One region of the Bacillus sp. 11C genome, then DNA from elsewhere that is predicted to be linked to it. Evidence: predicted binding sites of a transcription regulator. Region 1 holds the regulator's gene; the other holds the start of a gene.
What was found. Region 1 encodes Rex, which represses fermentation and respiration genes when NADH is low (regulators of the CRP and FNR family bind a similar motif). Its sites were predicted from a motif close to TTGTGAAATATTTCACAA; they were not measured.

Region 2: the regulator Rex is predicted to act here: its motif matches at 2,850-2,867, upstream of ACY3LV_RS04050 (L-lactate dehydrogenase).

Annotation. Positions count from the first base shown of each region.
Region 1 covers NZ_JBUPVZ010000009.1:4,953-9,599, reverse strand. The annotation lists gene groES (co-chaperone GroES) at 1-105, opposite strand, end outside; gene ACY3LV_RS13685 (type II CAAX endopeptidase family protein) at 343-1,077, shown strand; gene ACY3LV_RS13680 (YdiK family protein) at 1,074-1,265, shown strand; gene tatC (twin-arginine translocase subunit TatC) at 1,305-2,069, opposite strand; gene tatAY (sec-independent protein translocase protein TatAY) at 2,076-2,249, opposite strand; gene ACY3LV_RS13665 (redox-sensing transcriptional repressor Rex) at 2,271-2,918, opposite strand; gene moaC (cyclic pyranopterin monophosphate synthase MoaC) at 2,915-3,427, opposite strand; gene ACY3LV_RS13655 (ABC-F family ATP-binding cassette domain-containing protein) at 3,553-4,647, shown strand, end outside.
Region 2 covers NZ_JBUPVZ010000002.1:278,961-283,607, forward strand. The annotation lists gene bmr3 (multidrug efflux MFS transporter Bmr3) at 1-145, shown strand, start outside; gene ACY3LV_RS04045 (L-lactate permease) at 188-1,813, opposite strand; gene ACY3LV_RS04050 (L-lactate dehydrogenase) at 1,845-2,810, opposite strand; gene amyE (alpha-amylase) at 2,975-4,647, opposite strand, start outside.

The DNA.
Region 1 (4,647 bases):
TTGCGGTTTTTCTTTTGCAGAATCCGGCAACACAATTCCGCTGGCAGTTTTTTCTTCAGATTCTACGAGTTCAATGACAACGCGATCACCTAATGGCTTTAACAATGTAATAACCTCCTCAATAGTATGAATATGTAATTTTAGCACTCAACACTAAAGAGTGCTAACACAATTCTTATAATAAAGAATCTCACTTCCAATTTCAAGTGATAAGATAAAAAAATTTTCACGCTTACATGATTCTTTTCAGCACCCTTATCCCTTAGCTTTTTCACCCCCGTTCTGATTATGTTACAATAGCTGTAGACAACGAAACCCATTTAACAAAGGAGTACATACCATTTGAGAAAACAGTATTGGTTTATTATTTTGACATATATCATTATGCAGTTTTCCTACATAATTGCGATTCCCTTGTTCTTTAGATTCGGTTATGCCGGAGGACAGCCTACCAAGGAAAACATGCTGCACGCACAAGGATTATGGTCCGTCATCAGCTTTATCGCCTGTCTCATTGTCGTTCTGCTTATTCTGAGAACGGTTCCGAAGACAACGTTGCGAAACGGCCGGAAAGACTCCGTCGGGCTTTCTATCCTATGGGCGATAGCCGGTTTTTTCATTGCCCTCTTCTCTCAAGGAATAGCAGGCTCTATTGAATATTATATATTCGGCATCGGAAGAGAATCAGAAAATACACAAGCCATTCTTAAAGTCATTCAGGCAGTCCCGTTCATGATTATCGTTTCTTCTATCGTCGGGCCTATATTAGAAGAAATCCTCTTCAGAAAAATCATTTTCGGGGCGCTTTACGAAAAAACGAATTTCTTTTTTGCAGGACTGCTTAGCTCGATTATTTTCGGTATTGTTCACGCTGATTTGAAGCATCTTCTTCTTTATACAGCTATGGGCTTTACCTTTGCCTTCTTGTATGCGAGGACAAAACGGATATGGGTGCCGATTTTCGCCCATGTCATGATGAATACATTTGTCGTTATCATGCAGCTTGAACCTGTTCAGAAGTACCTTGAACAGCAAAGCACACAAATGCAATTGATTATTGGAGGATTATTTCTATGAGAAACCCGGTAGTTTGGGGAATGATCTATTTTGCCGTAGGGTGCATCTTTACTTATCTTGCCGCAAGCTCGCCAGGCAGCATGTGGTCATTTTACTCCATCCTGCTGATGGTGTTCGCCGCTTACAACATCAGCATTTCATTTAAGATGTTCGCCTTTTCATTTAAAATCAAAAAGAACCAGAAATAAAGAAAATCCATTTCTCCGTATGAGAAATGGATTTTTTTATTATTGCCCGGAAGACACGTCCTGATCGGAAGCGCTGCTTTTCTGCGCTTTCCGATAGGCGGCCTTCGATATAAAAATACTGATTTCATATAAAATCAACAGCGGAACAGTGACCATCATATGAGACAAAAGCTCAGGAGGAGTAATCAGGGCAGCGATCACAAGCAGCGCAAAATACGCATACTTTCTGATTTTCGCTAAGAACATGGGTGTCACAATTCCAAGCCTGGTCAAAAACATGAGAATGACCGGCATTTGGAACAACAGTCCGAACGGAATTGTCAGCTGCAGAAGAAAATGAAAATACTCATTAATTCCGATCACCTGATTGACATTCAAGTCCTGAGAGATTCGCTTCATAAAATCAACAACAAAAGGAAATAAAATATAATACGAAAAAGATAAGCCCGCTAAAAACAACAAAACAGAGATCGGAATGTAACCGAGCGTTACTTTTCGCTCTTTCTCATAGAGGCCTGGACTCACAAAAGCCCAAAGCTGATAAAGAATAACCGGGGAGGTCAGAACAATGCCTATGATAAACGCAAACTGCATAAACACAAAAAGCGGATCTGTCAGGTTAAACGCGTTAAGCGTAAGCTCCTTCGCTTCATCTGTTTTTTGCAGATACACAATAATCGGCTTCGCTAAGAAAAATCCCGCGATGAAAAAAACGACAAACGCCAGCGCCACAACCAGCAATCGTTTTCGAAGCTCAGCAATATGCTCCAGCAGCGACATTTGATTCACATTCATTCGTGTCACCCTAACCTACTGATCTTCTTTCTTTTTTTCCTCTTCATCACTCGTTAATCCTTTAGTAGCGTTTTTGAATTCACGAAGTGTGTCTCCCGCTGCTTTCCCCAGTTCAGGCAGCTTTTTAGGACCGAAGATAATTAAAGCAACGATTGCGATAACAGCAAGGCTTCCAGGACCGATCGGCATATGTGGGCTCCTCCTTTCCCTCTATTCGATTTCCTCCAAAACTGAATAATGCTTCAAGAAATAAACCAGTGATTGAAGCTCTACAGCTAAATCTATATGATGAATTCGAATGTGTTCCGGCACATTCAAGCGGGCCGGCGTAAAGTTAAGAATACCCTTGATTCCTAACGCGACTAATCTGTCTGTAATAGGCTGAGCAGCAACTGCTGGCACTGTTAGAATGGCAACTGATTCATTTTTTACGTACTGTTCAAGGTCATTAAGGTTATAGACGGGCACGCCGCCTACCTCAGTTCCTATTTTACTCTCATTTATGTCAAAAGCCATAGAAATTTTTGTGTTATTATTTTTTGTGAAATTATAGTGAAGAAATGCCGTTCCCAAGTTCCCGACACCAATCAAGATGACGTCTGTCATCTCATCCTGATCAAGCGTTTTGCGGAAAAAAGACAGCAAATAATCCACGTTATATCCATATCCTTTTTTGCCAAGAGCTCCAAAATAGGAAAAATCCCTGCGAATCGTGGCAGAATCAACCTTTACGGCATCACTGAGTTCAGCGGAAGATACACGCTGTTTTCCTGACGCATGCAGATTCTTTAAAAAGCGATAGTAAAGCGGCAGCCTTTTTGCCGTCGCCTGCGGAATTTTTGATTGATCCTTATTCATTTTTGGTCCTCCAAATTATACTCGGATAGTTCTCTCTTAAAGTCACCGTTTTTCCCGCCTGTCTTTTCCAGCAAGAAAGTAGGGCCGATGACCATCCCCTTATCAAGGGCCTTGCACATATCGTAAACGGTAAGAGCGCACACCGATGCAGAAGTGAGCGCTTCCATTTCCACACCTGTACTCCCTTTCGTTTTGACCTGTGCTTTTATATGAAGTATAACTTCTTTTTCTTTTATTTTCCAGTCAAACGATATATCTACTCCGCTCAGTGAAAGCGGATGGCACATCGGAATGATATTGGACGTTTGCTTTGCGGCCATAATGCCTGCCACTTGTGCAACAGCCAGTACATCTCCTTTGCCGATATCGTGACTTTGTATTTTCTCGTACACTTCATTCTTCATGTGTACGCTTGAAACAGCCGCCGCAGTACGGACAGTCGAAGATTTTTCGCTTATATCCACCATCTGGGCTCTTCCCTGTTCATTAAAATGAGAAAATCCATTCATATTAAAACTCTCCTTAAAAAGATCATACACTATTTTCTTCTCTATGTCTTATTCGGCCAATGTATTGTTTGCTGACTTCTGATTCATAAGCTACACTTAACTTATTATAGCAGAGGTGAAATAATATGATGATCTTACAAGTTAATCAGCTGTCCAAATCATTTGGTGCTGATACTATTTTAAACAATATAAAGCTGGAAGTCAGAAATCGTGATCGCATCGCCATTGTAGGTAGAAATGGCGCGGGAAAATCCACGTTGCTTAAAATTATCGCAGGCCAGCTATCGTATGAAAAGGGCGAAGTCATTAAACCGAAAGATATTACAATGGGATATCTCGCCCAGCATACGGGCTTGGATTCTAAGCTTACCATAAAAGAAGAGCTGCTGACTGTTTTTGACCACTTAAAAGCAATGGAAAAGGAAATGCGGGCTATGGAAGAAAAAATGGCGGCAGCTGATCCGGATGAATTGGAAAGCATCATGAAAACCTATGACCGGCTTCAGCAGGATTTCAAAGATAAAGGCGGCTATCAATATGAAGCGGATGTCAGATCTGTGCTGCATGGCCTCGGCTTCAGCCATTTTGACGATTCTACACAGGTGCAAAGCCTCAGCGGAGGCCAGAAAACAAGACTGGCCCTAGGCAAGCTTCTGTTAACACAGCCTGATTTGCTCATTCTTGATGAGCCGACAAACCATCTCGATATTGATACACTAACCTGGCTTGAACATTATTTGCAGGGCTATTCAGGCGCCATTCTCATCGTTTCTCATGACCGCTACTTTTTGGACAAAGTGGTAAACCAAGTATACGAGGTATCTAGAGCTGAAAGTAAAAAGTATCACGGCAACTACAGCGCTTATCTCGACCAAAAAGCCGTGCAATATGAAAAAGATCTTAAAGTGTATGAAAAGCAGCAGGATGAAATCGCAAAGCTCCAGGACTTCGTAGACCGAAATCTGGCAAGAGCCTCTACCACAAAAAGAGCGCAAAGCCGCCGAAAGCAGCTTGACCGAATGGAAGTCAAGGCAAAACCGCTTGGCGATGAAAAATCCGCAAACTTTCATTTTGATATTACAAAACAAAGCGGAAACGAAGTCCTGCGTGTTCAGGAACTCACAATCAGCTATGAAAACCAGCCGCCGCTTTTAAGAGAAGTGTCTTTTATGCTCACAAGAGGAGAAAGCGCTGCGCTTGTCGGCCCTAACGGAATCGGT
Region 2 (4,647 bases), on a different contig from region 1:
TCGCATCATTGACGCGATGTCATCAAGTATCACGTACATCTTTTTGCTCGCTTTGATTCCAATTATCCTCGCGGCGGTTACCATTTTGTTTATGGGAAAAGCCAGAGTGAAAACAACAGCGGAAATGGCGAAGAAAGCAAATTAACACCAAAAAGCAGTACATGGCTGGCATGTACTGCTTTTTTGATTACACTCCTAATCTTGCTAGAATAAATGTCCATATACAAATGATCAATAACAGAATGAGGCTGTACGCCACTGTCCGCTTAAACAGTTTAGATTCCTTGCCTGTCTGGCCGACCGCTGCGGCGGCGATTGCGATGGATTGAGGAGAAACGAGTTTCGCCATCACCCCGCCCGCCGTATTTGCGGCTAACAGCAAATCAGAACCCGCACCAATCTGCGCTCCGGTAACAACCTGCAAATGTCCGAACAAAGCGTTATTGCTGACAACAGAACCAGTAATGAACACGCCGATCCAGCCGAGAACAGGACTGACAAACGGGAACAAGTCTCCTGTTTTCGCCAGTGCTAACCCAATTGAAGAGCTGAGCCCTGCGAAGTTGGCCAGATTGGCAAACCCCATCACAAAGCAGATCGTCATAATCGGCACCCACAGCTCTTTTCCTGTCTCCTTCATGGACGCAAAGGCATCCCGACAAGAGAAATTTTTGCTGAACAGGCCTGTCACGATGACCGCCGCTAAAATCGCTGTACCAGTAGCTGACAGCAGATCGACTTTAAAGACTGCATCTAACGGCGTGGCGGATGGCGCAATTGGCGGCATTTTCATCATTTGCTGATGCAGAAAAGGCATTTTAAAAAGAAGCGTTGTTTGATACAACAGTCCGCCTTCTTGAAAAAGCGCTTTGAAGGCAGGAAGGCTCCAGATTGTGATCGCCGCAGTTAAGATGTAGAAAGGAGACCACGCTTTCGCAATGTCAGCGGTACTGTATGCCTTATTCTCACCAGCCTCGCCGGCTCCTTCCTCCCGGTAAATCTCTTTCGGCTGCCATTTGCGAAGGAAGAGCGCAAGCCCGCCCATGCTGAATAAGGCCGCCAAGATGTTTGCTAATTCCGGCCCGAGCACCGCCATTGTCAGTGTCTGAACCGCTGTATACAGCCCGCTTACAACCAATAGGGCAGGCCAAGTCTGTTTGATTCCCTTCATTCGGTCTAATAGGAAGACAAGCAGAAACGGAATCAAAAATGAGATCATCGGCAGTGTCCACATCAATGTCCGTGACAGCTCAAGAGCGGACAAATCACCAATCTGCGCCCCTGTGATCACAGGAATCCCAATCGCCCCAAAGGCTCCAGAGGCTGCGTTCGCAATCAAGCAGAGCGCCGCCGCTTTTAACGGTTTAAAACCAAGTTCGACAAGCAGCGCCGCACTAATCGCAATCGGAACACCAAAACCGGCCGCGCCTTCCAAAAACGCGTTAAAACAAAAACCAATTAATAATAGCTGTAACCTTTGGTCAGGCGAAATGCCGGCAATGCTGGAACGAATAATAGTGAATTTCCCGGTTTTCACTGCGATTTTATACAGCCACACCGCCATCAGGACGATATAGCCAATCGGCCACAGCCCGCTTCCGATTCCCAGCAAAACGGAAGAAATCGCTTTTTCTACCGGCATATGAAATGCCAAAACGGAGACGATGAAACTGACGGCTAAGGTAAGAAATGCCGCGAGAATGCCTTTCATTTTAAAAACAGTTAAAGCTAAGAGAAAAAAGAGAATTGGAGTGAGCGCCACAAGTGCGCTCACATACTCGTTTCCAAACGGATCATACAGCTGCTCAACCATTGACAATCAGCCCTTTACTCTATAGTTGCGATTAGTTGACCTTTAGTTCTGCAAAATGAGGTTTTAAAATGTTTTTGAGAACGCCGGCGCTGTGAAGAAACTGTTCTTTTTCTTTCTCATTTAAGTTCAGCTCAGTGATGCCTGCAATTCCTCCGCGGTTGACGACAGCCGGAACGCCGATGTACACGTCATCTGTGCCGTATTGTCCGTCCAGATATGTGCTGACAGTTAAAATGCTGTTTTCATTATGAAGAATGGCTTTTGTAATGCGGGCAAGACTCATCGCAACACCGTAATAAGTCGCGCCTTTTTTCTCAATGATATGGTAAGCGGCGTTTTTCACGTCATTTACGATCTGGTCAAGCTCCTCTTGTTTATATGCATTATTTTTCTTAACAAGTTCACTAACCGGCATACCGCCGATATTCGCGTGGCTCCAGACAGGAAGCTCTGTGTCGCCGTGCTCACCGATAATATGTGCGTGCACGTTTTGAGGCGCTGCGCCAAAGTATTCGCTCAGCATGTAACGGAATCTAGCAGAATCCAGAGTTGTGCCGCTTCCGATCACTCGCTCTTTTGGCAGGCCGCTGAATTTCCATGTCGCGTAAGTCAGAATATCAACCGGATTTGTCGCGATTAAGAAAATGCCGTCAAATCCGCTCGCCATCACTTCACTGACGATTCCTTTAAAAATCTTTAAGTTTTTTTCGACTAATTCAAGGCGTGTCTCACCAGGTTTTTGGTTTGCTCCGGCGCAGATGCAGACAATATCAGCATCCTTGCAGTCTTCATATGTTCCGAAAGATGTTTTGACCGGTTGCGGCGCAAACGCCTTTCCGTGGTTTAAATCCATCACATCGCCCATTGCTTTTTCTTTATTTAAATCAATGACCACAAGCTCATCTGTGATCGCTTGGTTTATTAACGCAAATGCATAACTGCTTCCAACAAAACCCGCTCCGATTAAAGCTACTTTATTTACATGTTTGTTCATCATTAATCATCCTTCCAAGGGTTGTTTTTCTTCGGTGTTTATTTGTGAAGTATTTCACATTTATATTGTGCAACATTTCACAAACTTTTGCAAGAGAAAAGATTTGTCTGATTTATGAACAAAAAAGAAACCATCTATGATGGTTTCTATGAGATTTTTCTCTTCCCTCAATAAGGAAGAGAACCGCTTAACCCAGAGTTGTTATATAAACCGTTTTGCACATAATCAAAGCCAGGCTGGTTTTGGCCAGGCACTTGGGCGCTGCCATTATTAAAAATCACTTTGGCGTTCGTTGTATCCGTATCCGCAGGAAGCGTCAGCGTGTAAATTCCATCCGCATTCTTGGTCATTGCTTTTCCCGGCCAAGATCCGGTCAACTCTATTGCGCGGCCTCCATCATCTTTATAGATATAAGCATTTACTTGGCCCCAATGATTTGGATTTTGATAGCCGATGATCTTGGCTGAAGACGGGTTTTTTTTGACAAACGTGTATTCTTGGGTCCTCGTTACACCATCACTGTTCGTTCCTTTTAACGTAATGGTGTATGTTGTACCAAATGGAGCTCCTTTTCCGATTGTTAATTGGTCTCCATCCTTAAACGCTGTCTCTTGCCCATTATTGATTTGATACACGGCTTTTGCTGTATTCGTATCTGAACGCAGGGTGATCGCCAGCTGATCATTGAAAGAATGTGTGACCCCTGTTTTATAATTCTCAAGGAAGACATGAGGCGCATATGCGATATCGTCAGGATAAATAACAACCACAGATCTGGCATTGATCGTGCCCGTCAGTTTACCATTCGTTACTTGAAATGAACCGTCTCCAGCTTTATTATCATAGCTGCCATCAGGTAATTTTGTTGACGTATTGATGGTGACAGAAGATGAACCTGCATTTGCCAGCACAAGGCCATGTGAGCCGCGCTGATTCATAAATATCTGATTGTTGCCATTCGGATTCGAGAGCTCCTCAGGCTGTCCATCCATCACATTGTGAAATGTATTGACCGCAACGATAGCCTGATCTTCAAATAAACCACTCCCTCGATCGCCGATCTGGCTTTTCCCCGGGAATCTTACCCCATTTCCGCCGCCCTCGGGTCTGGAAAAGAAGAGAGGCGTACTGCCTGAGCGGGAAGCAATCACCGCCCAGCCTAAACGAATATCGTCATCGCTCATCCATGTTGACTCTTCCTCATCATTGGCATACGTATCATGCGATTCCACCCATGTGACTAACTTGTCCGCAGACACATCAGACGCATAATGGGAAATATTCGACACGCTCAGATTACGGTTTCTTAAAGCAGACCTCATGGAATGTCCATAGTTAGATGCTGTTACGTTCATATAATTCGCATATGCAGCATCTCTGGAGGCACTATCTTGCAGGATTTCTCCGTATTGGAACTCGGCAGATGTATTTGTGATATTCGGCCAAAATGGACTGCCGTAATTCCCGTCATCCGGCAGTTCTATATGTTTGGCGGCGTCAAAGCGAAATCCGTCTGCGCCGTCATTTAATGCTCGTTCTAAGAAACGTTTCAGATAGGACTGTACTTGTGTATTTTGTGTATTCCAATCATACAGCCCGAGCAATGAATTCTGCGTGACATCCCATCGATCGGACCAGTTTTTAATTTGTGTGTTTCCATGTGTCCAATTTGGAATACTCTTAATCTCGTTAGAAATCGCAGCATAGTCACTGGTGGTATGATTGATCACTGCGTCAACAATGACCTTTACGCCATATTCTTCAGCAGCAGCGCACATTTCTTTAAATTCTTGTTCAGTACCTAAGTAACGGTTGCCAATTTGGTACGATGTCGGCTGAT